DNA from 2 places in the Isoptericola sp. Y581 genome. Region 2 is predicted to be linked to the other one. Evidence: predicted binding sites of a transcription regulator. Region 2 holds the regulator's gene; the other holds the start of a gene.
What was found. Region 2 encodes LexA, which represses DNA repair genes until DNA is damaged. Its sites were predicted from a motif close to TCGAACANNTGTTCGA; they were not measured.
Positions count from the first base shown of each region.

Region 1 (11,005 bases), on a different contig from region 2:
CCTCGGCCAGATGGCTGGCCCCAGTGTCTTCTACGAACCCGACATCGAGAGGCTGCGCCGAGTCCGGCTAGCCGTGTGCGCCGGGGTGGCGAGCCATCATCAGATGGCGCGCGAGGCAGCCACGGTTCTGGCCACGCTGCTGCGCCAGCCTTTGATCGACATGCCCGGCAACCACGTGGGCGCCAGCGCGGACCCTGGAGCATTTGCTCGCTCTGTCTTGCCGCTGCTCGACTTCTGAGCACCCGGAAGCTGGAGGCCTCCGGTGCGCGCCGTCCTGGCGATCGGCCTGCTCGATCTGGGCCCTCGAACACGGGGGCTGGAGAGCCGCGCGGGAACTCAGCTGCACCGCGCATCTCGGCGTGCTACGTTCCACGCTGTTCGTGTGTACCCGGTCGAGGAATGTCAGGGAGGTGAGATCGATGTCCGCGCTCAAGGTCGCCGCTGTGCGGACCGCCCGGACCGATCTCACGTCCTGTGCGACCGCCTGACCTCACCGGATCTGCCCTCGCTGGGAGCGTGAGCTCGCGAGGTGACACCCACCACGAACACCACCATGAAACGGACCTGTACCCCGTCATGAGCATTCGCAACCCATGGATCACGCGCGCCGAGACCAGCGCCGACGCCGCTGCCATCCGCGCAATCGACCTGGCCGCCTTCGAGACACCGCTGGAGGCCGACCTTGTCGGCGCTCTGCGCAGCGACGTCTCCTGGATCGACGACCTGTCGATCGTCACCACCGACCAGGAGGGCACGCTCGTCGGCCACGCACTGCTGACGCGCTGCCACATCGACGAGACTCCGGCCCTGTGCCTGGGACCCGTCGCTGTGCTTCCTGAGTACCAGGGAACCGGCGCTGGAACCGCGGCCATCCGTGCTTCGCTCAGGGCCGCCGCGGACCAGGGCGAGCGCTTCGTCACCGTCCTCGGACACCCGGCCTACTACCCGCGGTTCGGCTTCACACGAGCCTCCGTCCACGGCATCACCCTCATGATCGACGTCCCGGACGAGGCCATGATGGCGCTCGCCCTCGACCCCGAGCACCCGCTGCCCCGCGGCACCGTCCGTTACGCGGCACCGTTCCGCATCTAGCGAAGAGCCGTGCGGGAGCGCCACGCTCCCGCACGGCCCCGCTCATGGCGGCCTATCCGGTGTGTCCGGCAGCGGACCTGGGGAGCGCGAGCATCACCAGCGCGGTGACAACGTAGAGACCTGCGGAAGCAAGCAGCACGATGCCGAACGCGTCGCTGTAGCCGACCAGGGCCGGGGTGCCGTCGGGCGCCCCTGCGGCGGTGGTGAAGAAAATCGTGCCGAGGACGGCGATCCCGACCGCGCCACCGATCTGGTCGACGGTGGACAGGACCCCGCCCGCGGCACCGGCGTTACGCCCGGGAACGCCGGCGAGGACGACACTCACCAGGATGGGTGCGGCAAGGCCGAGGCCGAGGCCGCCGATGAGCAACGCCAGCGCGAGCGGCCAGTAGCTGGGGTCGCTGCCGTCCTTGATGACGAGCCAGAGCAGGAGCTGAGACACCGCGACGGTCAGGGCACCGGAGATCAGCAGGGCTCGACCGGCCCTGGCAGCGAGGGCGACACCGAGGCCAGAGGTGACGATCGACCCGATCGCGTAGGGCAGGATCACGAGCCCGGTCTCCCACGCGGTGCGGCCGGTCCCGTTCTGCAGGTACACGGAGAGGGTGAGGAAGAAGGAGCCGATGCCGCCGAAGAACAGAATGGACGCGCACAGGCCACCGGTGAACGCCCGAATCCTCAGGAGCGCCGGGTCGAGGACGGGCTCCCTCCCGTGCGCGGCCAGGTGACGCTCGTAGGTGAGGAAGATCGCCAGGACAGCGAGTCCGGCGGCGAGCATGACGCCGCTCACCCACGTCCATCCCCACGTCTCGGTCTGGATGATCGGCAACAGCAGCAGGAAGATGCCTGACGCAGCGAGCACGGCTCCCAGGAGGTCGAGCCGGGCGCTCGACGCGGACCGAGACTCTGGGAGGACCTTTGCTCCGAGGACGAGCGCCACGACGGAGACAGGAACGTTGATCCAGAAGATGGTGCGCCAGCCGAGCCCGAGCAGATCCGCGTCCACGAGCAGGCCACCCAGCAAAGGGCCCGCGACGGCCGCGAGACCCTGGACGGCCCCGTAGGCTCCGAACGCCTTGGCGCGCTCGCCGGGCGCAAACGACCCGCGGATGATGCCGAACACCTGGGGAACCATGACGCCCGCGGCGATGCCCTGGGCGGCGCGCATCCCGATGAGCATTCTCGGATCAGCGGCCAGCGCGCACGACGCGGAGGTGACCATGAACCCCGCGAGCCCGATCATGAACAGCCGCTTGCGACCGTACTGGTCGCCCAGCCGCCCGCCGGTGACGAGGCCGGTCCCAAGGGCGAGGACGTAGGCAGCGATCGTCCACTGGATCTGCGCGTCGCTGGCTCCGAGGTCCTGGGCGATGGCCGGGGCGGCGACGGAGACGATCGTGGCGTCGAGCAGGTCCATGAAGGTCCCGAACAGCACGACGAGCAGGGCGGCGCTCGCGCCCGCTCCGGCGACGAGGGTGGGCGACGACGGTGGGGCAGCCTGCCCTCGGTGAGGGCTTGTCGGTGTGGTCATACGGGCGACACTGACATCTATAGTTGCCATCGAATGGCCACTACTTAGGGATCCGCATGGCGAACACCTCCGCTCGAGCGCTGAAGCTGCTCTCGATCCTCGGCACCGGCGCCACCTTCACCGCCGGAGAACTGGCCCTGCGCCTCCAAGCATCCGTACGGACGGTTCGGCGCGACATCGACACCCTCCGAGATCTCGGCTACGAGATCGAGGCCGTACGCGGCGTCGGAGGTGGCTACCGCCTCGGCCGCGCCACACCACTGCCTCCGGTCGTGTTCGACGAAGACCAAGCGGTCGCCGCCGCGGTAGCTCTGCAGACGGTTCCCACGGTGCTGTCCGGCATCCGCGAGAACGCGACTCGAGCGCTGGCCACCTTGCACCAGGCGATGCCGGAACGCAGCCGCCTGCACGCCGCGGCGTTCACTGTCTCGGCGGCTCGGAACTACTGGGAGTTCCCGGCACCACCCATCGACGCCGAGCTCGTCCGCTCCGTCGGCACCGCGATCAGCCGGCGCCACGCTTTGCGGGTCGAGTACGCCGACGACCGTGAGTCGGTCACCGTCACGCTCGAACCACATGACCTCGTGGTCTGGGCGGCACGCTGGTATCTCGTCGCCTTCGATCCCGCAGCGGACCGCTGGCGCGTCATGCGCCTCGACCGCCTCGCACCGGGCACGCCGACGCACAAGCCCTTCGAGCGGCGGGCCATCCCGCACGGCGACGCCGTGAATTTCGTGATGACCACCCACGACCGCGGCGACGTCGCAGCTGAATGGCCGTGCAGGGGCTCAGCGATCATCGCTCTACCCGCCTCGACCGTCGCGCGATTTGCTCCCGGCGGCTCCACCGTCGAGCACCACACGGAGGACGGCTGCCGGCTCACGCTCGGAGCATGGTCGTGGTCCGGGGTCGCCGGGCTGCTGCTCACCTTCGACGCCAACATCACCGAGATCGAACCCGCTGAACTCCGCCACGCCCTGCGCGCCATCCGCAACCGGATCGACAACGGAGTCCCAGAACGGCAGTCTTCGACAGACGACGGTCGCGCGGCGCCGGATCGAGCGTCCCGGCACGCGCGGTGACGACCGTCGGGCTCGCACTGTTCGCTGGCATTGCGGCCACCGTCACCGCCCGCCCAGCCAACGCCCCCTACCCGCCGACCAAAGCACTCGTCGCCGGGTACAGCGGTTGTGGGAGGTGACGACCGACCTGCTCGACCGGGCGGGCCGGCCCGCCCGCCGCGCCGTGACCAGGCTCGGGGTGAGTGGGGTGTCTCATCTCAGGTCGCCGGGACGTACAGGGCGAGGGCCTCGGCGACGAGGGCGGGCTTCTCGACCCCCTCGATCTCGACGGTCGCGGTGGAGGACGGTCGCACGCCCTGGGCGACCGTCTCGGCCCCGGTGAGCGCGGTCGCGGCGTGCACGCGGGAGCCGGCGGGCACGGGCGTGAGGAACCGCACGCGGTCCAGCCCGTAGTTCATGCCCTCGCGACGCCGCCACCTCGACCAGCGACGAGGCGAGGCGTGGGAGCAGCGACAGGGTGAGGAACCCGTGCGCGATCGTCGTGCCGAACGGTCCCGAGGCCGCGCGCTCCGGGGCGACGTGGATCCACTGGTGGTCCTCGGTGGCGTCGGCGAACGCGTCGATGCGCCCCTGGTCGATCGTGAGCCACTCGCCCGTCGCGCGCCGGCCGACGGCGTCGGCGAGCGCGGCGGGGGAGTCGACCCGGATCGGCGTGCCGGTCGTCGTGCTCATGCCTTGGCCCCTTTGCACGAGCCCTGCGGTGCCTCGCTCCGGCACACCTCGTTCCTCGGCGTACCTCCGCGGGGGCTCCTCGTGCTCATGCCTTGGCCCCTTTGCACGAGCCCTGCGGTGCCTCGCTCCGGCACACCTCGTTCCTCGGCGTACCTCCGCGGGGGCTCCTCGTGCTCATGCCTTCGGCCCGCCCGCGACGTAGAGCACCTGGCCGGAGACGAACGAGGCCTCCTCGGAACAGAAGAACGAGACCGCGGCGGCGATGTCCTCGGGCTGCCCGACGCGCCCCACGGGCACGTCCTTCGCGGCGGCGGCGAGGTAGTCCTCCAGCGGCATGCCGATGCGCTCGGCGGTCGCCGCGATCATGTCGGTGGCGATGACGCCGGGGGCCACGGCGTTGGCCGTGACCCCGAACTTGCCGAGCTCGATCGCGAGGGTCTTGGTGAAGCCCTGCATGCCCGCCTTCGCGGCGGAGTAGTTCGCCTGGCCGCGGTTGCCCAGCGCGGACGTGCTGGACAGGTTGACGATGCGGCCCCAGCCGGCGGAGACCATGTGCGCCTGCACGGCCTTGGACATCACGAACGCGCCGCGCAGGTGCACGCGCAGCACGGCGTCCCAGTCGTCCGGGGACATCTTGAACAGCAGGTTGTCGCGCAGGATCCCGGCGTTGTTGACCAGGATGGTGGGGGCGCCGAGCTCCTCGGTCACCTGGGCGACGGCGGCCTCGACGGCGTCCGCGTCGGCGACGTCCACGCCGATGCCGACCGCGTGGCCGCCGCCCGCCACGATGCCGGCGGCGGTCTCGGCCGCCTGCTCGGTGCGCAGGTCGAGGACGGCGACGGCGTGCCCGTCGGCGGTCAGGCGGCGGGCGGTCGCGGCGCCGATGCCGCGGGCTCCTCCGGTGACGATCGCGGTGCGGAGCTGGGGTGTCTGCCCGGTCATGCGGGGTCCTCTCCTCGATGTGGCTGCGGGTGGTGCTGCAGATGTGGCTGCAGTGCCGGGTGCGGGGACGGCTCGAGGGGCGCGACGGTGCGCGGCGGGACGCCGACGATCTGCACGGGCACGACCTCCTCGTCGTTGCTGCTGCGCCCCCAGTCTGGACCGCGAGGACGCCCAAACATCCATACCGACTGCGCGGTATGTGGCGCCGAGCGCACATGACGGGCGGCGCCCGTGCGGCCGACCTGCGCGGTTGACAGGCGTCGCCCCCCCGGCGTCTACTGAAGGTGTTCGAACGCATGTTCGAACGATGCAGGGGTGAGCCAGGCGTCGCGTGCCCGCGCGCCGTGGTGCCCGGTCTGGGTGCGTCGTGCGGTGGCGCGGCGGCACCCCGGGAGGAGGTCGAGTGACGGTCGTCGCCCCTCCGCGTACCTCGGACCCTGCTCCCGGACCTGCTCCCGGATCTGGACCCGGACCTGTACCTGCCCTCGACCGGGTCGCCGCCGCCCGGGCGGCGCTCCGGGCGGCGGAGCAGCGCACCGGGGGCGGGGCGCGGACGGCGGAGGCGGGCGGCGGCCGGCTGCTGCCGGTGCACCCGGACCTGTCCGCGCTCCTGCCAGGGGGCGGGCTGGCCGCGGGCACCGTGCTCGCGGTGCGGGGGTCGACGACGCTCCTGCTCGCTCTGCTGGCCGAGGCCTCGCGGTCCGGGGCGTGGGTCGCGTTCGTCGGCGCGCCCGCGGTCGGGATGCTTGCGGCCGCGGACGCCGGGATCGCGCTCGGGCGGGCCGTGCTCGTGCCCGCCCCCGGCCCGGACGCCCCGGCCGCGGTCGCCGCGCTGCTCGACGGGATGGACGTGGTGGTGGTCGGTCCGGGGGCCACCCTGGCGGGCGCCGACCGGCGCCGCCTCGCCGCGCGCACCCGGGAGCGGGGCGCGGTGCTGGTGGCGCAGGCGGCGTGGCCGGGCGCGCACGTCACCCTCGACGCGCGGGGCGGCACCTGGTCCGGCGTCGACCGCGGGGCGGGGTGGCTGCGTCGTCGGACCCTGAGCGTGCTGCGCACCGGCCGCGGCGCCGCCGCCCGGCCGGTCGAGATCGAGGTCGACGTGCCGCTGCGGGTCGAGGCCGTCGTGGGTGGCGTCCCCGCCGTCGGGGACGTCGTCGAGGATGCGAGCGAGCAGGCGGACGAGCGGGCTGATGAACGAGCCGGACGGCCGGGCGCCCGGCTGCGGGTGGCGTGATGCGGACCGCCGTGGTGTGGGTCCCCGACTGGCCGGTGGTGGCGGCGCTGGCCGTCGCGGGTCTGGACGCGCACGTCCCCGCCGCGGTGCTCGGCGCCCGGTCCGGCGGCGGGACGGGCGCGGGGCACAGCGTCGTCGCCGTCTCGGCCGTCGCCCGCGCGCAGGGGGTGCGGCGGGGGATGCGCCGCCGGCAGGCGCAGGAGCGGTGCCCCGAGGTGGCGCTTCTGCCGGCGGACGACGGCCGCGACGCGCGCGAGTTCGAGCCGGTGGCGCTGGCCGCCGAGACGGTCGTCGCGGGCCTCGAGGTCGCGCGCCCTGGCCTGCTCCTGCTGCCGGCCGACGGGGCCGCGCGCTACCACGGGTCCGAGCTCGCGCTGGCGCAGTTCCTCGTGGGGGCGGTCGCCGAGCGCACCGGGTACGAGAGCCAGGTGGGGGTGGCCGACGGCCTGCTCGCTGCGGTGCTCGCCGCCCGCGAGGACGCCGTCGTGCCCGCGGGCGCGTCGGCCGCGTTCCTCGCGGACCGGCCCGTGGGCGAGCTGGTGCACGCGACCTGCGACCCGGCGGGGGTGGCCGCCGTACGCGAGGCGGCCGGGCTGTGGTGGCGCCTCGGCCTGCGCACCCTCGGCGACCTGGCCCGACTGCCGTCCCCGAGCGTGCAGGCCCGGTTCGGGGACCTGGGCGCCTGGGCGCAGCGGCTGGCCCGCGGCGAGGACCTCCGCCCGCCCGCCCGGCGTCGCGTCGAGGCGGACCTCGCCGTCGCCGAGGAGCTCGACCCGCCCGCGCTGCGCGTCGACGTCGCGACCTTCGCCGCGCGCCGCCTGGCCACCGAGCTGTACGACCTGCTCGCCGCGCGCGGCCTGGCCTGTGGTCGGCTGCGCATCACCGCGCGCACGGCCGCCGGCGGGGACCTCGGCGGGGACGACCTCGGCGGGGTGGACGGCGACAGCGGCGCCGTGCTGGAGCGCGTGTGGCGTACGGACGACGGCGCGGCCGGCGGGATGAGCGCGGCGCGGATCACCGACCGGGTGCGGTGGCAGCTCGAGGGGTGGCTGACCGCGGCGTCCGCCCGGCGGGGCAGGTCGGGTGCGGTGGCGGACCCCGTCGTCGCGCCGATCGCGCACCTCGCCCTGGCTGCCGAGGACGTGGTCCCGGCCACGACGCACCAGCCGGGCCTGTGGGGCGCCGACGCGGGCGAGGGCGAGCGCGCCCGCCGCGCGCTCGGGCGGGTGCAGGGTCTGCTCGGCGGGCACGCCGTGCTCACGGTGGAGCTGCAGGGCGGCCGCGGGCCCCGTGACCGGGTGCGCCTCGTGCCCTTCGGCACGGAGGGCGCACCCGGTCGCGACCCGGGGCTGCCCTGGCCCGGGGCCCTGCCCGGCCCCGCGCCGGCGGCCCTGCCGGCCGACCCCGTGCCCGCCCGGGTGCTCGACGCCGCGGGGCGCGACGTCGTCGTGGACGCCCGGCTCGCGATGAGCGGGGAGCCCGCCGTCGTCGCGTGCGGGGGCGGTCGTGGCGACGAGGTCGGGACGCAGGACGTGGCGGGGGTGACGGGGTGGGCAGGCCCGTGGCCGCTCGCCGAGCGCTGGTGGTCCGCCGGTGGGGGCGCGCGCCGCGTCTACCTGCAGGCCGTGCTCGACGACGGCCGGGCGCTGCTGCTGGCGCAGTCGGGCGGCGCGTGGCGGGTCGAGGCGTTCTATGACTGAGACGGAGGTGCAGCGGAGGGTGGGGGCCGAGGAACGAGGCACGCGCCTGGGGCGGAGCCGCAGTCTCGGTCATCAGGAGAGCTATGACTGAGACGGAGGTGCAGCGGAGGGTGGGGGCCGAGGAACGAGGCACGCGCCTGGGGCGGAGCGGGTACGCCGAGCTGCACGCCCACTCGGCGTTCAGCTTCCTCGACGGCGCGTCGCACCCGGAGGAGCTGGCGGCGGAGGGCGCGCGGCTGGGGCTCGAGGCGCTGGCGCTGACCGACCACGACGGGCTGTACGGGGTGGTCCGCTTCGCCGAGGCGGCCCGGAAGGTGGGGCTGCCCACCGTCTTCGGCGCCGAGCTGCACCTGCCCGCGCCGCAGACGGCGGGGGCCGCGCCGGGCACCGCCGGGAGCCGGCCGGTGCTCGACCCCCCGACGGGCGTCCCCGACCCGCGGGCCACCCACCTGCTGGTCCTGGCGCGCGGCACCCAGGGCTACCGGAACCTGTCGCGGGCGATCGCTACCGCGCACCTGGACGCGGGGGTCAAGGGCAAGGCCCGGTACTCCCTCGAGGAGCTCGGCGCCGAGGCGGGCGGCGAGTGGCTCGTGCTCACCGGGTGCCGCAAGGGTGCCGTCCGGCGCGCGCTCACCGCGCCCGGGCCGGGCGGTGGGGTGGCCGCGGCCCGGCGCGAGCTCGACCTGCTGGTCGACGCCTTCGGGCGCGACAACGTGGCCGTCGAGATCACCGCGACCGGCGACCCCCGGGACGCCGACCTGCACGACGCGCTCGCCGGCCTGGCGCGCGACGCGGGCCTGCCGCTCGTGGCGACCACGGACGCGCACTACGCCCGCCCGCGCGACGCCGACCTGGCGGGGGCGCTCGCCGCCGTGCGGGCGCGGTCCTCGCTGGACGGCATGGACGGCTGGCTGCCGGGCGGCCCCACGGCGCACCTGCGCTCGGCCGCCGAGATGCGCGCGCTGCACCGGCGGCACCCGCAGGCGGTGGCGACCGCGGCGGAGCTCGCGGCCGAGTGCGCCTTCGACCTGCACCTGGTCGCCCCGAACCTGCCGCCGTACCCGGTGCCCGACGGCTACGACGAGGCCACCTGGCTGCGCGAGCTGGTGCGCCGCGGCGCGACGGACCGGTACGGGCCCCGACCAGGGCCGGGTCACGACGGGTCCGCGGGCGCCCGGGCGTGGGCGCAGATCGACCACGAGATGCAGGTCATCGAGGACCTGGGCTTCCCCGGGTACTTCCTCGTCGTCTACGACCTCGTGGAGTTCTGCCGCCGCCACGGCATCCTGTGCCAGGGCCGGGGGAGCGCCGCCAACTCGGCGGTCTGCTACGCGCTGGGCATCACCGCGGTCGACGCCGTCCGGCACGGCCTGCTGTTCGAGCGCTTCCTCGCACCCGAGCGGGACGGCCCGCCGGACATCGACATCGACATCGAGTCCGGGCGCCGCGAGGAGGTCATCCAGCACGTCTACACGAAGTTCGGGCGCACCCATGCGGCGCAGGTGGCGAACGTCATCTCCTACCGGCCGCGCTCGGCCGTGCGCGACGCCGCCCGCGCGCTCGGGTACGACGTCGGGCAGCAGGACGCCTGGAGCAAGTCCATCGAGCGCTGGGGGTCGCTGCGGGGGCCGGACCCGACCAGCCCGGCGGCCGACCGGACGGCCCGCGACGCCCGGGCGTCGGCCGGCGCGCAGCCGAGCCGGACCGTCGTGAAGGGCATGGTGAAGGGCATGGTGAAGGGCATGGCGAAGGACGCCGAGAAGGAACGGCTGTGGGGAGGCGGGGACCGGTTCGTGGACCCGCTCGCGACGGACGCGGGCGAGACGCGCAGGGCCGACGACTCGCACGATGTCGTGCCCGGGCAGCGGCCGCGGTCGGCCGAGGAGGAGGGGCAGATCCCCGCGCCGGTGCTCGACCTGGCTGAGCGCATGCTGCGCCTGCCCCGCCACCTGGGTATCCACTCGGGCGGGATGGTGATGTGCGACCGGCCGGTGATCGAGGTCTGCCCCGTGGAGTGGGCCCGCATGGAGGGGCGCACGGTGCTGCAGTGGGACAAGGAGGACTGCGCCGACGCGGGGCTGGTGAAGTTCGACCTCCTGGGCCTGGGCATGCTCACGGCGATCCGGTACGCGTTCGAGACGGTCGCCGAGCACACGGGGGAGCGGCTCACGCTGCACGGCCTGCCCGACGACGACCCGGCGGTGTACGACCTGCTGTGCGCGGCCGACACGGTCGGGGTGTTCCAGGTGGAGTCGCGCGCGCAGATGGCGACGCTGCCACGGCTGCGCCCGCGGGAGTTCTACGACATCGTCATCGAGGTCGCGCTCATCCGCCCCGGGCCCATCCAGGGCGGGTCCGTGCACCCGTACATCGAGCGGGCGCGGGGCCGGGAGCCGGTGACCTTCCTGCACCCGCTGCTGGAGAGCTCGCTCGGCAAGACCAAGGGCGTGCCGCTGTTCCAGGAGCAGCTCATGCAGATGGCGATCGACGTCGCGGGCTTCAGCGCCAAGGAGTCCGACCAGCTCCGCCGGGCGATGGGCTCCAAGCGGTCCGTCGAGCGTATGGAGGAGCTGCGCGGGCGGCTCATGGCGGGGATGGCGGAGAACGGGATCACTCCGGACGTCGCCGAGCAGATCTACGACAAGCTCAAGGCGTTCGCAGACTTCGGCTTCCCCGAGTCGCACGCGTACTCGTTCGCCTACCTCGTGTACGCCAGCTCCTGGCTCAAGGTGCACCACCCGGCCGCGTTCTA
Region 1 is NZ_JCAIUK010000015.1:1,191-12,195, forward strand. Features, by position in the region: gene AC1C2W_RS19495 (alpha/beta fold hydrolase) at 1-238, shown strand, start outside; gene AC1C2W_RS19500 (GNAT family N-acetyltransferase) at 577-1,092, shown strand; gene AC1C2W_RS19505 (MFS transporter) at 1,145-2,623, opposite strand; gene AC1C2W_RS19510 (helix-turn-helix transcriptional regulator) at 2,680-3,705, shown strand; gene AC1C2W_RS19515 (hotdog family protein) at 3,903-4,103, opposite strand; partial or broken gene AC1C2W_RS19520 (hotdog family protein) at 4,192-4,377, opposite strand; gene fabG (3-oxoacyl-ACP reductase FabG) at 4,552-5,319, opposite strand; gene imuA' (DnaE2-dependent mutagenesis accessory factor ImuA') at 5,723-6,553, shown strand; gene AC1C2W_RS19535 (Y-family DNA polymerase) at 6,553-8,253, shown strand; partial or broken gene dnaE (DNA polymerase III subunit alpha) at 8,337-11,005, shown strand, end outside.
Region 1: imuA' (DnaE2-dependent mutagenesis accessory factor ImuA') is a predicted target of LexA. The motif match lies at 5,608-5,623, and genes of this name have one in related genera.

Region 2 (17,825 bases):
CGCGGCCCGGGACGACCGGACGCGGATCGCGCCCCCACGCGAGGTCGTGGAGGTGGGCGCCGACGACGCTGCCTACGGCCGCCTGGAGCGTCGGCACGTCCGTGTCGGCGAGCTCGGCCACCGTGCCGATGCCCCACCGCCCGAGCGCGGCCTCCGTCTTCTCCCCGACGCCCCACAGCGCCCCGACCGGCAGCGTCCGCAGGAACCGCACGGTGGCGTCCGCCGGGACCAGCATCATCCCGTCGGGCTTCGCGTGCGTCGACGCGAGCTTGGCCACGAACTTGTTCTGCGCGACCCCGACCGAACAGGTGATCCCGTGCTCGGCGTAGACCTGTTCCCGCAACCGTGCCGCGATCGCCGTCGGAGCACCAAGCCTGCGGCGCGCTCCGCTCACGTCGAGGAAGGCCTCGTCGACCGACACACGCTCGACCAACGGGGTGACCGTGGACAGCAGGGCCATCATCGACTCGGAGACCTCGTGGTACAGGTGGTGGTCCGGCGGCACGACCACGGCGTGCGGGCACAGCCGCAGCGCGGCGGCCATCGACATCGCCGACCGGACGCCGAAGGCCCTCGCCTCGTAGGTGGCCGCGAGGACGACGCCGCGCTCCCGGCCGCCGACGATCACCGCCCGACCCCGCAGCTCCGGACGGCGGACGACCTCGCACGAGGCGAAGAACGCATCCATGTCGACGTGCAGGACGGAGGTGCCCGACTCGTCGGAACCCCAGTCGCGGAACGCGCCGACGGCCCGCGGGCCGCGACTCACGACGCCGCCGGCGCGACCGCGAGCGGCCGCGCGAAGCCGGCACGCGGGTCGACGAGCAGCCCGACCTCGTCCCGGAAGTCCTCCGCGCACGCGACCAGCTCCGCGGCACGACGCTCGTCGACCTCCGGCTCGAGCCCCGCCTCGACCGCCGCCCGCACCCGCGCGCCCGCGGCGAAGTAACCCGACCACGCGGCGAGGCCCGGCTCCACGAGGGCCAGCATGTCCCACACCGATCGCGCACGGCTGCGGACCGAGGGGCGACCCCGCAGCGCCACCACCGCAGCCGCCGCCCGGAGCGCAGCCAGATGCGCGTGCACGAAGCGCTGGGCAGGATCGACTGCGTTCGTCGCCGCCGCGAGCTCTGCGTCCGACCGGTCCAGGAGCCGCGTCACCTCGGGGCTCGGCGGCAGGGCGCCTACGACGGCGGGGCCACGGCCACCCGCCGTCCTGGCAGATCTCGTGCGAGCCGACATCCTGCACCTCCCGTGCTCCGCGACCTTCGCCGCGCCCTCGTCAGTGTCGAACACCTGTTCGACTCCTGTCAACCGGCGGCCGGCCGGCCCGGCCGGGCGATGGACCGGGGAGACTGGTCCCATGTCCCGTTCGCCCCGAGGGGGCTCCCGCCCCGACCGCCGGTCCGGTCGACGCCACCCAGCATCCACCGACGCACCGACACTGCCGGACGGCGAGGTGCCGATCGACACCGGGACCGCGCGCGTCGAGCGCGACCCCGACCACCCGGACCGCGTGACGCTGCACGTCAACGGCGTGCCCAGCTCGGCGCTCGACCTCGCGGACCCCGGGTTCCTCGCCTTCGAGTACATGCAGCAGATGGCGACCGTGATGGCCACGATGCCGGCCGGACCGCTGCGGGTGCTGCACCTCGGCGCGGCCGGGTGCGCCCTGGCCCGCGCCGTGGAGCACGAGCGGCCCGGCTCGCGCCAGCTCGGCGTCGACGTCGACGCACGCCTGCTCGAGCTCGTGCGGGCCTGGTTCGCGCTGCCTCGTGCACCGCGGCTGCGGCTGCGAGCCGACGACGCCGGCCATGCCCTCGGGACCCTCCCGCCGCAGTCGTTCGACGTCGTCGTCCGCGACGTGTTCGCCGGCGACAGCACTCCCGAGCACCTCGCGGACGCGGAGTTCGCGGCCGCCGCGCACCGGGTGCTCCGGCCCGGCGGGGTGCTCCTCGCCAACTGCGCGGACCGCCCGCCGCTGCACCTCGCCCGCCGCGAGATCGGCACGCTCGCGGAGGTCTTCGGCGACGACGGGGCGGGCGACGGACGCCTCGGGGTCGTCGCCGAGCCGGCCATCCTCAAGGGCCGCCGCTACGGGAACGTCGTGCTCGCCGCGGTGCGGTCCGCGCCGGCCGGCGAGGCCGACCTCTCTCCGGCGGTCGACCTGCACGACCCGGCCCTCGCTCGCGGGCTGCGCAGCCTTCCGGTCCCGACTCGGCTCCTCGTCGGCGACGAGCTCGCGCGGTTCGCGGGCATCTGAGTTCGCGGGCATCAGTTCGCGGGCATCAGTTCGCGGGTATCTGAGTTCGCGGGCATCTGAGGGGCCCCGCAACGACGGCGGCCGCACCCCCATCGGGGACGCGGCCGCCGTCAGGCAGATCAGTACCTCAGAGCGGGACGACCCGCTCCGCCTGCGGGCCCTTGGGACCCTGGGTGATCTCGAACTCGACCCGCTGGGCCTCGTCCAGGGAGCGGTACCCCTGCGTCTCGATCGCGGAGTAGTGCACGAAGACGTCGGCGCCGCCGTCGTCCTGCGCGATGAAACCGAAGCCCTTCTCGGCGTTGAACCACTTCACAGAACCCTGCGCCATGCTGATCCTTCGACCTTCCGTCCACACGGTCACGGGCGTACCGGACGGCAGCCTGTCGCTGCGCGAGCCCGCCGCCGATCCTCCGGAAGCGCGCTCCTGCAACGCGGTCAGTGTGGCACGGACCACACGGGTATGCCACGGACGCCGCGCGACGACCAACCGGGACGGTCGCGACATCACGCCCTGGTGCCAGAACGGACCGGGAGCCCCGGGACCCGTCAATCGTCGTCCTGGTGGGCCAGGAACCGCTCGAACTCCGCGCCGAGCTCCTCGGCCGTCGGCAGCGGCGCCTGCTCGGCGAGCAGGGAGGGGCGCCCGACGGACCGCGTGAACGCGTCGTACTGCTCCTCGAGCGCCTGCACCACGGCCTTGACCTCGGTCGACTCGCCCACCTGCTTCTCGACCTCGATCGTCGCGTCCGCCGCGGCCTCCGCCAGGCGACCCGTCGCCAGGTCGAGGCCCGTGGCGCGCTCGACGTGCCGCAGCGCGACCACCGCCGCCGGCGTGTACCGGGACTGGGCGAGATAGTGCGGCACGTGCACGGTGAACCCGATGGCGTCGTAGCCGGCCTCGCCCAGGCGGTACTCGAGCAGGGCGGCCATCGAGCCCGGCACACGCACGGCGCCGAAGAACGACGTGTAGTCCTCGACCAGGCCCGGCCGCGTCCCGTGCGCCGTGAGCGACAGCGGCCGGGTGTGGGGAACGCCCATCGGGATCCCGTGGAAGCCGACGGTCAAGGAGACGTCGAAGCGCTCCACGAGCGTCTTCACCGCCGCGGCGACGCGCTCCCACTGCAGGTCGGGCTCGGACCCGTGCAGCAGCAGGAAGCCCGTGCCCTCCCGGTCGACCAGATGGTCGACCGCCAGGAACGGCTCGTCGTACGACGACCACCGGTCGGCGTCGAACGTCATCCCCACCCGCTTCGAGCGGTAATCGAGCAGCTGGTCCACGTCGAAGGTCACGACGCGCGTGGTGGTCAGCTCCTTGGTGAGGTGCTCCACGGCGACCTCGGCCGCGGAGCCGGCGTCGACGAACCCGTCCAGGGCGTGCAGCAGCACCGGCCCGTCGCCGGTCGGCTGCGCGTCCGGCCCACGGTGGGGCAGGGCGCGCGCGACGGCGGCCTCGTCGACCTCGTAGATGCTCTGCGGGTCCAGCAACGGGTTCCTCCTCAGGTACCGACGTGCACGGCTCGGGCGGACTCCCGCCCGCACGAGGCACAACCGTGCCACCGCCCGGATCCTTCCCGAGGGCCCTCAGCGTCGCGGGAGCCGCACCACCGTGACGAAGAAATCGTCGATCTCGCGGACCACCTGGATGAATCGGTCGAAGTCGACCGGCTTCGTCACGTACGCGTTCGCGTGCAGGGAGTACGAGCGCAGCACGTCCTCCTCGGCCTCCGACGTCGTGAGTACCACGACGGGGATGTGCTTGAGCCGCGGGTCGTCCTTCACGGCCGCGAGCACCTCGCGGCCGTCCATCCGGGGCAGGTTGAGGTCCAGCAGGACGAGGTCCGGCGTCGGCGCCTGGGCGTGCTCGCCCTCCTTGCGCAGGAACTCCATCGCGCTGACCCCGTCCGAGACCACCGAGAGCCGGTTCGCGACCTTGTGCTCCTCGAACGCCTCACGGGTCATGAGCACGTCCCCGGGGTCGTCCTCGACGAGCAGGACCTCGATGCCTGCCTGCTGGTCCGTCATTCCCACTCCTTGCCGTCGGTCCCGCCGCCCGTTGACCTGCGACTTCGCACGTCTTCGCAGGTCAGCGACGTGCACCGAGCCTAACCGACGACGGCCTCCTATGCCTCGTCACCGTCCGGGAGGGTCCAGCGGACCGTGGTCCCCCCGCCGTCCGTGGGCTCGAGCCACACCCGCCCGCCGTGGTGCTCCACCACCCGCTTCACCAGTGCGAGCCCGATGCCGGTGCCGGAGTACACGTCCTTGGGGTGCAGCCGCTGGAAGATGACGAAGACGCGCTCGGCGTACTGGGGGTCGATGCCGATCCCGTTGTCCGTGCACGAGATCTCCCAGCCCTCCTCCGGCGCGGACAACCGGCGTGCGGACAGGTGGACGTGCGGCGGGCGCCCCGGGCCGCGGAACTTCACCGCGTTGCCGATCACGTTGCCGAGCAGCATCGCGAGGAGCGCCCGCTCGCCCCGCACCACCGGCAGCGGGTCGTGGGTCACCCGGGCGCCCGCCTCCGCGATCCGCTCCCCCTGGTCGTGCCGCACCTGTTCGAGGACCTGCTCGAGGTCGACCTGCTCGGGCGGGCTTCCCGACCGCCCCACGCGCGAGAAGCTCAGCAGGTCCTGGATGAGCCGCTGCATGCGCCGCGCACCGTCGACCGCGAACGCGATGTACTGGTCGGCGCGGTCGTCGAGCTGGTCCCCGTAGCGCTTCTGCAGCAGCTGCGTGAAGCTCGCGACCTTGCGCAACGGCTCCTGGAGGTCGTGGGAGGCGACGTAGGCGAACTGCTCGAGGTCGCGGTTCGACCTCGCGAGCTCCTGGTTCGACCGCGCCAGCTCGCGCGTCTGCTCGGCCAGCCGGGCGTGCGCCTGCTCGGTCTCGGTGTGGGAGGCGCGCACCTCGGCCACATGCTGCACGAGCTCGCGGCGCATGTGCTCGACGTCGGCCGCGAGCGCCGCGACCTCGCCGGTGCCCTCGACCCGGATCTCGTGCTCGTGCGCGCCGGTGCTCGCGGCCCGGACGGACGCGGTCAGACGGGCCAGCGGGCCCGTCACGCCGCGCTGCAGCGCACGCCACATGAACAGGCCCATCAGGACGACGAGCAGCACGAGCACGATCACCACGGCCAACAGCGTGCGGTTCCACGCGTGCGCCGCGTCCATCGCCTCGTCCCCGGCGCCCACGCGCAGCAGCGCCAGGGAGCGCTGGATGGCGACGAGCGCCACCCCGAGCGCGAGCAGGAGCACCGCACCGACGACGAGGAGCAGACGCAGGACGACGTCGCGCAGGCTGCGCTGGTCCGTCACGGGCGCGCCCACTCGGCCGAGTCCGCGAGCGTCGAGGACCGCTCCCCCACCACGGAGTTGCCGCGACCGGTCCAGCCGACGACGAGCATGGCCGCGTCGTCCGTGAGCGGCCCGCCGTGCAGCGCGCGCACCCGACGCAGCACCCGCTCCACCACTCCGACGATGCCGTGCCGCTCCAGCTCCTCCCGGACGAGCTCGTGCAGCCCGGACTGCCCGAGCCGCGGCACGCGCCGCCGCAGCGGGCCGGGGCGGGCGGGGCGCTGAACCTGAAGGGCGACCAGGCCGAGCGCGTCCTTGCCCAGCCCGTCCAGCATCGGCTCGCCGGCGGCCTGCGCTGATGGGACGTCGGCGGCGCTGATCTCCGCCTCGACCAGGCCGTCCGTATACAGCATGAGGGCGAAGGGTCCGTGGAGGGCGATGCGACGCGGCTCCCACCCGCCGTCGACCGGGACCCCTAGCGCGCGCCCGCGGCCCGCCGGCGACAGCGCCTCGCAGCGCAGCCCGCCCACCGGGCCCGTGATGAGCAGGGGCGGGAGGTGCCCGGCCAGGTAGAGGTCGACGGCGGTCCGGTCCGACGTCACGACCACCTGGCAGAGCGTCACGAAGACCTCCGGGCGGGCGCGCTCCGTCAGGAGCACCCGCTCGAGCTGCTCGAGGATGCGCTCTGGCGGCGCCCCGGTGAGGACCAGGGTGCGCCAGGCCGTGCGGAGGGTAGCGCCCAGGGCCGCCTCGTCGGGGCCGTGCCCCGCGACGTCGCCCACCACCGACAGGATGGACCCGTCGGGCCGCTCCACCGTGTCGAAGAAGTCGCCGCCGAGCAGCCCGCCGCCGCCCGGCAGGTAGCCGACCATCACCGACACCTTCTCGTCCCCGACGAGCGGCTTGGGCAGCAACGCCCGCTCGAGCCGCGCCGTCTCCTCGGCGCGGACCGCGCTCCGGTACAGCGCGCGCTGCTGCGCGGCGGAACGGCGCCGCTGCAGCGCGTAGCGCAGCGACCGACCCAGCAGGCGCGCGTCGGTCTCGCCCTTGACCAGGTAGTCGTCGGCCCCTGCGGCCACGGCACGCAGCCCCTGGTCTCCCCCCGTGAGGCCGGTGAGCACGACCAGGGCCGGGACGTCCCGGACCCGCTCGGCGACCTCCCGGAGCCGCTCGATCGCCGTGAGCCCCACGGCGTCGGGCAGGCCGAGGTCCAGGAGCACGCAGTCCACCCCGGGGACACCGCCAGGTCGAGCTAGCGCCTCCACCGCCTCCGCGACCGAGCGCGCGCGGCGCAGCGCGACCTCGACCCCCGCGTCCTCGAGCAGCTCCGTGACGAGCAGCGCGTCCCCGTCGTCGTCCTCGACGAGGAGCACGGTCGCCGTCGCGTCCTCGACCGGCCCCTCGGGCCCGGCTCGCAGGACGTCGCCGCTGCTCATGGGCCAGATCCTAGCCCGCACCCCACCTCGGGCGCGGTGCCCCCCGCCCGGCGCGTCGCCTCTCGGCGCGTGGACGTCGTGCCCGATGCCCGGCCAGATCTGCAATGATGGTCCGCCGCACGAGGCCGCGCCGTTGCACGTGCGTGGCGCGATTGATGCGGCGTGATTGATGCTGGGGAGGTTGCGTGGCGGGCAGGCACGACGAGCTGGCACGTGAGCAAGGGGTCGTCGATCACCTCTACGCGAGACTTGACGAGCTGCGACGCGCGACGCGCGAACGGCTCGCGGACGTACGGAGGTCGGGACCCTCGGGCTCACCGCAGAACCGCAGCGAACGGGACGCCTTCGCCACCCTGTACGAGGACCGCGTGGCACAGCTCGACGCGGTCGAGGACCGGCTCGCCTTCGGGCGGCTCGACCTCGACGACGGCGTCACCCGGTATGTCGGGCGGATCGGGCTCGCGGACGACGAGCACGTCTCGCTGCTCACCGACTGGCGCGCGCCCGCCGCTACCGCCTTCTACCGCGCCACGGCCCTGCACCCGTCCGGCGTCCGCCGGCGCCGGCACCTCGTGACCACCCGCCGCACCGTGACGGGGCTCGAGGACGAGGTGCTCGACCTGGACGCGCTGGCGACCGGCGACGGTGGGGCGACGGGCGCCGACGGTGCCCTCGCGGCGTCGACGCTCTCGGGCGAGGGTGCCCTGCTCGCGTCGCTCGCCGCGCGCCGCACCGGCCGGATGACCGACATCGTCGCGACTATCCAGGCGGAGCAGGACCGCATCATCCGGGCCGACCTCGCCGGGGCGCTGGTGGTCCAGGGCGGGCCTGGCACCGGCAAGACGGCAGTCGCACTGCACCGCGCTGCCTACCTCCTGTACGCCCACCGACGCGTGCTCGAGCGCAGCGGCGTCCTGCTCGTCGGTCCCAGCCGGGCCTTCCTGCGCTACATCGACCAGGTGCTCCCCTCCCTCGGCGAGACGGGCGTCGTGGCGACGACGGTGGGCGAGCTGCTGCCCGGGGTGCGGGCGACCGCCTTCGACCCGGCGGCCGCCGCGCGCATCAAGGGACGCCTCGTCTGGCGCGACATCGTCCGCCGGGCCGTGCGGGCCCGCGAGCGGATCCCCGCCCAGGACGTGCGGTTCCAGCTGGAGGGGTACGACCTCGCCGTGCGGCCGCGCGACGTGCGCGAGGCCATCGCCCGCGCCCGGCGTACCCACAAGCCGCACAACGAGGCCCGGTCCGCGTTCGTGCGGGAGATGCTGTCCCGCCTCGTCGACCAGTACCGCACGGTGTCCGACAACGACCTCGCGCCGGAGGACGTCACGATGGTCACCGAGGACCTGCGCTCGCACCGGGACGTGCGCGTCGCCCTCAACCTCGCGTGGTTCCCCATCACGCCCGAGAAGCTCGTCGCCGACCTCTTCGCGAAGCCGCACCGCCTCGCGGAGGCAGCTCCTGAGCTCTCGGCGGCCGATCGCGCTGCGCTGCGCCGGTCGCCCGACGCGCCGTGGACCGAGTCCGACGTCCCCCTGCTGGACGAGGCGGCCGAGCTGCTGGGCGAGGACGACTCCATCGCGCGTGCCGAGGCCCACACCCGCACGTCCGAGCGGGCCGCGGAGCTCGAGTACGCCCGGTCGGTACTCGAGTCCACCGGCGCGGGCGGCGGGCTCGTGGACGCCGAGACCCTGGCATCCCGCTTCGAGTCCACCGGCCCGCAGCTGACCACAGCCGAGCGCGCGGCCGGGGACCGCAGCTGGACCTACGGGCACGTGGTCGTGGACGAGGCCCAGGAGCTGTCACCGATGGCGTGGCGGATGCTGGTCCGACGCGTGCCCACGCGGTCGATGACCATCGTCGGCGACGTCGCGCAGACATCGTCCCCTGCGGGGGCACGGTCGTGGGCGGGCGCGCTCGACCCCGTGCTGGGCGGCTCGTGGCGCCTCGAGGAGCTCACGATCAGCTACCGCACCCCGGCCGAGGTGGCCGACGCCGCGCAGCGCATGGCGACCGCGGCCGACCTCCCGGTCTCCCCCCTCACGGCGGCCCGGCAGGTGGACCGCGCACTGGAGCTGCTGCGCGTCGACGACCCCGACCCCTCCGCGCCGGCCCTCGTCCAGGAGGTCGTCGACCAGGTCGTCGCGCTGGCGGGCGAGTTCGTGGAGTCCGACGGCGCGGGCCGGGTGGCGGTGATCGCCCCCGGCGACCGCGTCCCGGCGCTCCGCGAGGCCGTGCGGTCCGCCGTCGCGCAGCGGCTGGGCGCCGAGGGCGCGCGCCTCCTCGCCCAGCGTCCCGACGACGCCCAGGTGAGCGTCCTCGACCCGCGCGCGGCCAAGGGCCTGGAGTTCGACGCCGTCGTCCTGGTCGAGCCTGCCGCCGTCGCGGACGGCCCCGGCCGCTCTTCCGACCTGTACGTCGCCATGACCCGGCCGACCCAGCGGCTCGTGATCGTGCACGGGCAGCCGCTGCCCGCCGGAATCGTGGAGCCGGCCGTGGCGTGAGACGGGTTTGTGGGCGCCGACGGGACAGCGCACCATGGGGGCGTGCTGCGCGCCCTGTTGCTCGAGAACGTCCATCCTGTCGCCGCCCAGAATCTCCGTGACGCGGGGATCGAGGTCGTCACGCGCTCCGGTGCGCTCGACGAGGCCGAGCTGATCGAGTCCCTCGCGGACTTCCAGATCCTCGGCATCCGGTCCAAGACCACCGTCACCCGGAAGGTCCTGGCGAGCGTGCCCGGGCTGCTCGCCGTGGGGACGTTCTCCATCGGCACCAACCAGATCGATCTCGACGCCGCCGCGGCCCACGGCGTCGCCGTGTTCAACGCGCCGTACTCGAACACCCGGTCGGTGGTGGAGCTCGCCGTCTCCGAGATCATCGCCCTGACCCGGCGACTCACGGTGCGCGACAAGGCGCTGCACGACGGCGTGTGGGACAAGACCGCCGACGGCGCGCACGAGGTGCGCGGCCGCACGCTGGGCATCATCGGGTACGGCAACATCGGCTCACAGCTCTCCGTCCTGGCGGAGAACCTCGGGCTGCGCGTCGTCTTCTACGACACGGCCGAGAAGCTGGCGCTCGGCAACGCGCGCCGCGTCGAGACGATCGAGGAGCTCCTCGCGGTCGCCGACGCCGTGACCATCCACGTCGACGGCCGTCCCGGCAACGCCGGGCTCTTCGGCGCGGACCTCTTCGCGGGGATGAAGCCTGGGGCCATCTTCCTCAACCTGTCCCGCGGCTTCGTCGTCGACGTGGAGGCGCTCCGCGAGCACATCCTGTCGGGCCACCTCGGCGGCGCCGCCGTCGACGTCTTCCCGACCGAACCCAAAAAGCGCGGCGACGAGTTCACCTCGCCCCTGCGGGGGCTGCCGAACGTCATCCTGACGCCGCACGTCGGCGGCTCGACGGAGGAGGCCCAGGAGGCCATCGGCGAGTTCGTGTCCAAGAAGGTCCGCGACTTCGTGCAGACCGGATCCACCACGCTGTCCGTGAACCTGCCGGGCCTGCAGCTCGCGCACACCGGTGTCGGCCGCATCATGCTGCTGCACCGCAACGTCCCGGGCGTCCTCGCGGCCGTCAACCAGGTCTTCGCCGACCACGGCGCCAACATCGAGGCACAGATGCTCGCGACGCGCGGGGAGATCGGGTACGTCGTGACCGACATCTCGGACGTGACGCAACGGGGCGCCTCGGCCAAGCTCCAGGAGATGCCCTCGACGATCCGGCTGCGCATCCGCGACGCTTTCGAGCGTCCCGAGTTCCCGCCCGGGCCGGCCGCCGGCTGACCTCGACGACGCCTCGACGACGCCGATGCGCGAAGGGCGCCCCCGGAGTTCCGGGGGCGCCCTTCGCGCGCGTGGTCGAGATCGCTCAGCCGGACTTGCGGCGGAACATCTTCTGGACCGGACCGGCGGTCTCGGAGCCGTGGACCTGTCCCGTGTTCGCGTCCTTGCCCGTGGTCGGGTGGCTGGCTGCGTTCTTCTTCTCCAGCGCCTCCCGGAAGCGCGCCTTCGTATCCTCGCTGGGCTTCTCCGCCCGTGAATTGTCCGTCGTCATCACGATCACCTCGTCGTCCGTCGGGGTGGGCGTGCTGGCACGGCCATCCGCGCAAGCACCTGATCCGGTCCAGCATGCGCTACCGCCATCCGGGACGCCAGGGCATTTCGGGCGTCGGACGCGCGGGCGCCGGACGCCGTCATTCCGTGCCGTCCCCGGCCGCCGCCCGCGCACCGACCGCATCCCGGCTGTCCCCGGCCTCGTCCCCGTCGTCGTCACGGGTCTCGCGCTCGGCGCGCAGCGACGTGATGGCGCTCTCGAAGTCCTCGAGCGACTCGAACGACTGGTAGACGCTGGCGAAGCGCAGGTAGGCGACCTCGTCGAGCTCGCGCAGCGGCCCGAGGATCGCGAGCCCCACCTCGTTGGCCTCGATCTCCGGGCGCCCAGAAGCGCGCAGGGTCTCCTCCACCTTCTGCGCCAGCACGGCCAGGTCGTCGGCGCTCACCGGACGCCCCTGGCAGGCCTTGCGCACCCCGGACACCACCTTGTCCCGGCTGAAGGGCTCGGTGACGCCGGAGCGCTTCGCGACCGACAGGCTCGCGGTCTCGATGGTGGTGAAGCGGCGCTGGCACGCGGGGCACTGCCGGCGACGACGGATGGACGCACCGTCGTCGGAGGTGCGCGAGTCGATGACTCGCGAGTCCGCGTGGCGGCAGAACGGGCAGTGCATCGCTGGTCTCCTGCGCTCGGCTCCGGACCGGCGCCCGGCTGCCCGACAAGGTAAGCGCCCGGTGACGCTCGGCGCAAGCAGGCCCGTCATGGACCGGGCGCCCTGCTGCACCGTGGTGCGCGCCCGTGATGCGCGCCACGCTCGGTCCAGGAAGTGCGCGCGACGCTCAGTCCAGCGGGAGGATCACCATCTGGCCGGTCAGCAGCTCCGCCGACGCCAGCCCGTTCAGCTCGCGCAGCTCCGCGACCACGTCCCGCACGTCCTCCCCCGCCCCGCGCACCGCGCTCGCGTACTGCCACAGCGTCTCGCCCGGGGCGACCGTGTGCAGCCGGACCTCCACGCCGGACCCCGGCGACTCCGCCACCGCGCGCTGACCGGCGAGCCCCGCACCCACCAGGACGAGCACGACGAGCAACATGATCACGACGCGGCCGCGCCGCGTGAGCCGCAGGCCACCGAGCCCCAGAAAGCCGGTCACGTCCTTGGTCGCGCTCGAGGTGGTCATCATCCCGTCCTCCGGTCCACGTCGCGGTTGCCGGCTTCGCCGGCTTCGTCGAACACACGTTCTTCGAACACCTGTACGTCGAACTGCTGTACTAGGTGTACCACGTCCGACCGACACGGTCGAGACCCGATCGAACAGATGTTTGATGTCGGGGGGCATCTGGCCTAGAGTGACGACCAGCGCGATGGAAGGTTTGTCGGATTTCATCGGCCCGGCGGCGGGCCGCCCCTGGAGGACGGAGAACGCGATGACCAGCGGACGGGACCAGGCCCCGGCGACCACGGCGGAGTCGTGGACGGCGACCGCCGACACGGCGACGGACGCCCCCGGCGCCACGCTCGCCTCGGTGAGCGAGCTCACGCCATCCGCCGACCGGCTCACTCCGCGCCAGCGGCGTGTCCTCGAGACCATCCGGAGCTCCGTGGCGGCGCGCGGCTACCCCCCGACCATGCGCGAGATCGGCGAGGCCGTGGGCCTGGCGAGCCCGTCCTCGGTCAAGCACCAGCTCACCACCTTGGAGCGCAAGGGGTACCTGCGGCGCGACCCGAACCGGCCGCGCGCCATCGAGGTCGTCGACCCCGATGCCGGGACCGCGCGCGAGGCGCCGGGCACCGTCGGTGCCCGCACCCCGGGCTTCGTCGCCGGCTCCGTGGCCGGCTCTGACGCCCAGGCGGCCACGCCGCCCTCGTATGTACCGTTGGTGGGCCGGATCGCCGCGGGCGGTCCGATCCTCGCCGAGCAGGTCGTCGAGGACGTCTTCCCGCTCCCGCGGCAGATCGTGGGCGACGGCGACCTGTTCCTGCTGAAGGTCGCGGGCGACTCGATGGTGGACGCGGCGATCTGCGACGGGGACTGGGTCGTGGTGCGTAGCCAGCCCGTCGCGGAGAACGGCGAGGTCGTCGCCGCGATGATCGACGGCGAGGCCACGGTCAAGACGTTCAGGCAGGCGGACGGCCACACCTGGCTGATGCCGCAGAACCCGGCGTACTCCCCCATCGCCGGCGACGAGGCACAGGTGCTCGGCCGGGTCGTGGCGGTACTCCGCAGCCTCTGAGCCGCGACGGCGTCACGGCCGCGGCGGCCCGGTCGTCACAGGCCCAGTGTCGTCACAGGCCCAGTGTCGTCACAGGCCCAGTCGCTGCTGGACCGCACGCATGCTCTCGGCCGACGCTCGCAGACCCGCGACCTCGTCGTCCGAGAGCGGCGTGTCGATGGTTTCTGCCACGCCGCGCCGGTCGACGAGCGACGGGATCGAGAGGCACACGTCCTCGATCCCGTAGAAGCCGTCGAGGCGTGACGACACGGTCATCACGCGGTGCTCGTCGTTGAGGATCGCCTCGATGATGCGGGTGGCGGCCAGGCCCACGGCGTAGTTGGTCGCCCCCTTGCCCGCGATGACCCGGTAGGCGGACTCGACGACGTCGGTCGCGATCCGGCGCCGCGCCGGCTCGTCGAGCGGCGGCCGGCCGCGGAACGGGCGCCAGTCCAGCAGGGGCACGCCGGCGATCGTGGCCGAGCTCCACAGCACGATCTCCGAGTCACCGTGCTCCCCGGCGATGTTGGCGTGCACGTTTCCGACGGCGACCCCGCAGTGCCGCGAGAGTGTGTCGCGCAGCCGGGACGAGTCGAGCACGGTGCCGCTGCCGAAGACGCGCTCCTGCGGGAGCCCGCTGATCTGCTGGGCCGCATAGGTGACGACGTCCACCGGGTTCGTGACCATGAGGTAGACCGCGTCGGGCGCCACCTCAAGGAGCCGCGGCAGGATCGTGCGGGTCAGGTTGACGGTCGCCTCGGCGAGGTCCAGGCGGGTCTGCCCCGGCTTCTGCTTGGCGCCCGCCGTGACCGCCACGACGTCCGCACCCCGGCACACCTCGATGTCGTCCGAGCCCTCGATCTCGGCCTGCGGGATGAACATGCCGCCGTGCCGCAGGTCCAGGACCTCCGCCTCGACCTTCGCGCGGTTCACGTCCATAAGCGCGACGGACCTGGCGGCGCCCCGGCCGAGCGCCGCGTACGCGAGGGTCGAACCCACCGCGCCGGCGCCGACGATCGCGAGCTTGGTCGTGCTCCGTGTGCCGTTCACTGCTCCAGGCTAGGTGTCGAGCCGACGCAGCGCAGCGCGGACGAGCTCGCCGTCGGTGGTCGGCCAGAAGTCGGGCATCGACCGGGTGAGGAAGGTGCCGTAGCGGGCCGTCGCGAGCCGGGGGTCGAGGACGGCGACGACGCCCCGGTCCTCGCTGCCCCGCACCAGGCGGCCGGAGCCCTGGGCGAGCAGCAGCGCCGCGTGCGTGGCCGAGACCTGCATGAAGCCGTTGCCGCCCGACTCCTCCACGGCCCGCGCCCGTGCGGCCTTGACCGGGTCGTCCGGGCGCGGGAACGGGATACGGTCGACGAGCACGAGCTGGCACGACGGGCCCGGCACGTCCACGCCCTGCCACAGCGAGAGGGTGCCGAAGAGGCACGTCGCCGGGTCGTCGGCGAAGGCCTGGACCAGGGTGGGCAGCTGGTCGTCGCCCTGGCAGAGCACGGGCACGTCGAGCCGCTCGCGCATGGCCTCGGCCGCCGCGAGCGCCGCGCGTCGCGACGAGAACAGGCCGAGCGTGCGGCCCCCGGCCGCCTCGATCAAGCCGGCGATCTCGTCGAGCTGGGCGTCCGTGGTCGGCTCGCGACCGGGGGCGGGCAGGTGTCGGGCCACGTAGAGGATGCCCTGGCGCGGGTAGTCGAAGGGGCTGCCCACGTCGAGCCCGGTCCAGTCCGGGGTCTCGTCGGTGCCGCCCGACCCGGCCAGCCCCAGCGACCGGGCGACGGGGTCGAACGTGCCGCCCAGCGTCAGCGTCGCGGAGGTGAACACCCCTGTCGCCTCGGCGAGCAGGTGCGTGCGGATCAGGCCGGCGACCGCCAGCGGGGCCGCGTGCAGCCGGGTGACGCCGTCACCGGCCCAGGGCGCGTTCTCGGGCGGTCGCGAGCACCACAGCACGTCCGACGTCGTGTCCTCGGCGGCCATCCGCTCCGCGATCTCGAAGAGCTGCAGCACCGCCGACTGCGCCATCTTCATGCCCGCGTCGGGCGCTCCCTGTTCCCGGCCCTTGGGCTCGCCCTGCGGCTTGAGCCGGGTGAGCAGCTCGCGCGCCGCGTCGCGCACCGAGGCGACAGCCGCGCGCAGCTCGTCGGGGAGCCCGAGGGGGAAGCGCTCGGCCGGCGCCGTGGCGAGCAGCGAGCCCAGCCGCTGCGACGCGGCGTCCAGGGCCTCCGTCTCGGTACCCCCGTGCCGCCGCGCGAGGCGGGCCGCGTGCTCGACGACCGTCAGCGACAGGTCCATCGTCGCGGCGGCGGTCACGCGCTCGGCGAGCTCGTGCGCCTCGTCCACGACGACCGTGTCGTGCTCTGGCAGGACTCCGGGGTTCCCGGAGACGGCGATCCCGAGCATCGCGTGGTTGGTCACGACCACGTCCGCGTCCCGCGCGGCGGCCCGCGCGCGCTCGGGGAAGCACTCGGCCAGCAGCGGGCACCGGTTGCCGAGGCACTCGAGGGCCGTGACGGAGACCTGGCGCCAGGCACGGTCGGGGACGCCCGGGACGAGGTCGTCGCGGTCACCGGTCGTCGTCTCGTCGGCCCACGCGTGCACGCGGCGCACTTGGTCGGCGAGGGTGGTCGCGTCGTCGCGCGCCCCGCGGCGGCCGCGCGATGCCGCCGGCGCGGGGTGCTGCTCGGCGCCGGCGCCCTCCCCCGGTCCGGGGTCGGCCGGCAGGTCGAAGAGTGTGGCGCCCTCCACCGGATAGCCGCCGGTGACCTTGTGGCGGCACAGGTAGTTGTGCCAGCCCTTGAGCAGGGCAACCTTCGGGGCGCGGGGCAGTCGGGGGCCCACGGTCTCGGCGACCAGCGGGAGGTCCCGGGTCACGACCTGGCGCTGCAGCGCGAGCGTCGCGGTGGAGATCACCACGCGCCGCTTGTCCACCACCGCGTGCCGGACCGCGGGCACGAGGTACGCGAGCGACTTGCCGGTGCCGGTGCCCGCCTGGACCAGGAGGTGGCGGCCCTCGTCGACGGATTCGGCGACCGCCTCGGCCATCTGGTGCTGCCCCTCCCGGCGTCCGCCGCCGAGCGCTCCCACGGCCAGGTCGAGGAGCGTCTGAGCGTCGGGGGCGTCGGGAGAGTTCACCCGTCGATCCTAGGGCCGGTCACCGACCGTCCGGGGCCGCGCCCACAGCGCAAGCGAGCCCGAGCACCGCCGCCGGGAACGACAGTCGGGAAGAGCCGCGCGCCGACGTCAGCCGGCGACGGCGACGTGCCGCAGCTCGGCCGCAAGGCCCTCGTCCACGCGCCCGCGCAGCCGTGTGCCCTGGGCGAGGTGCTCCTCCTCGACGGAGCCCCCGGTCTCGTGCGCCCGGTGCACCAGGTCGCCGCGCGAGTACGGGACGACGAGGTCGACCTCGACCTGCGGCTGGGGCAGCTCGGCGGCGATCAGCGCGCGCAGCTCGGCGAGACCCTCGCCGCTGTGCGCGGAGACGACGACGCTGCGACGCTCGCGCCGCTGCAGCCTGCCCACGACGGCCGGGTCGGCGACGTCGGCCTTGTTCAGCACGATCACCTCGGGCACGTCGGCGATACCCGGGATCTCGGCGAGAACCTCGCGCACCGCGGTGATCTGCCCCTCCGGGTCGGGGTGCGACGCGTCGACCACGTGCAGCAGCAGCCCGGCGTCGCCTACCTCCTCGAGCGTGGAGCGGAACGCCTCGACGAGCTGGTGCGGCAGGTGCCGGACGAACCCGACGGTGTCGGTGAGCGTGTAGGGGCGGCCGTCCTCGGTGCGGGCGCGCCGCACCGTCGGGTCGAGGGTCGCGAACAGCGCGTTCTCGACGAGCACGCCCGCGTCGGTCAGGGCGTTGAGCAGGGACGACTTGCCGGCGTTGGTGTAGCCGGCGATCGCCACGTTGGGCACGGCGTGCCGCTTGCGCTCCAGCCGCTTGGTCTCGCGGGCGGGGGCCATCGCCGCGATCTCCCGGCGCAGCTTCGCCATCCGGTTGCGGATGCGCCGCCGGTCCAGTTCGATCTTGGTCTCGCCGGGTCCGCGCGAGCCCATGCCGGCGCCCTGGCCGCCCACCTGACCACCGGCCTGGCGGGACATCGAGTCGCCCCAGCCGCGCAGGCGCGGCAGCAGGTACTCGAGCTGTGCGAGCTCCACCTGCGCCTTGCCCTCCCGGGACTTGGCGTGCTGGGCGAAGATGTCGAGGATCAGCGCCGTGCGGTCGACGACCTTGACCTTGACGATGTCCTCCAGCGCGCGCCGCTGCGAGGGCGCGAGCTCGGTGTCGGCCACCACGGTGTCGGCGCCGACGGACGCGACGACTTCGGCCAGCTCCGCGGCCTTGCCGGACCCGAGGTAGGTGCCCGGGTCCGGCTTCTGCCGGCGTTGGAGCATTCCGTCGAGCACCTGGGAGCCCGCCGTCTCGGCGAGCGCGGCGAGCTCGCGGAGCGACACCTCGGCCTCGAGCGCCGCGGCCTCGCCGCCCGAGAACAGGCCCACGAGGACGACGCGCTCCAACCGCAGCTGGCGGTACTCGACCTCGGTGACGTCCTCGAGCTCCGTGGAGAGCCCGGCGAC
Region 2 is NZ_JCAIUK010000002.1:569,429-587,253, reverse strand. Features, by position in the region: gene AC1C2W_RS05800 (DNA polymerase IV) at 1-769, opposite strand, end outside; gene AC1C2W_RS05795 (SAV_6107 family HEPN domain-containing protein) at 766-1,161, opposite strand; gene AC1C2W_RS05790 (spermidine synthase) at 1,460-2,263, shown strand; gene AC1C2W_RS05785 (cold-shock protein) at 2,391-2,594, opposite strand; gene AC1C2W_RS05780 (proteasome assembly chaperone family protein) at 2,813-3,751, opposite strand; gene AC1C2W_RS05775 (response regulator) at 3,848-4,288, opposite strand; gene AC1C2W_RS05770 (sensor histidine kinase) at 4,387-5,580, opposite strand; gene AC1C2W_RS05765 (PP2C family protein-serine/threonine phosphatase) at 5,577-6,995, opposite strand; gene AC1C2W_RS05760 (HelD family protein) at 7,181-9,496, shown strand; gene serA (phosphoglycerate dehydrogenase) at 9,539-10,777, shown strand; gene AC1C2W_RS05750 (DUF5302 domain-containing protein) at 10,863-11,048, opposite strand; gene nrdR (transcriptional regulator NrdR) at 11,188-11,718, opposite strand; gene AC1C2W_RS05740 (LysM peptidoglycan-binding domain-containing protein) at 11,885-12,223, opposite strand; gene lexA (transcriptional repressor LexA) at 12,471-13,277, shown strand; gene AC1C2W_RS05730 (L-lactate dehydrogenase) at 13,347-14,306, opposite strand; gene AC1C2W_RS05725 (ATP-dependent DNA helicase) at 14,316-16,382, opposite strand; gene hflX (GTPase HflX) at 16,491-17,825, opposite strand, start outside.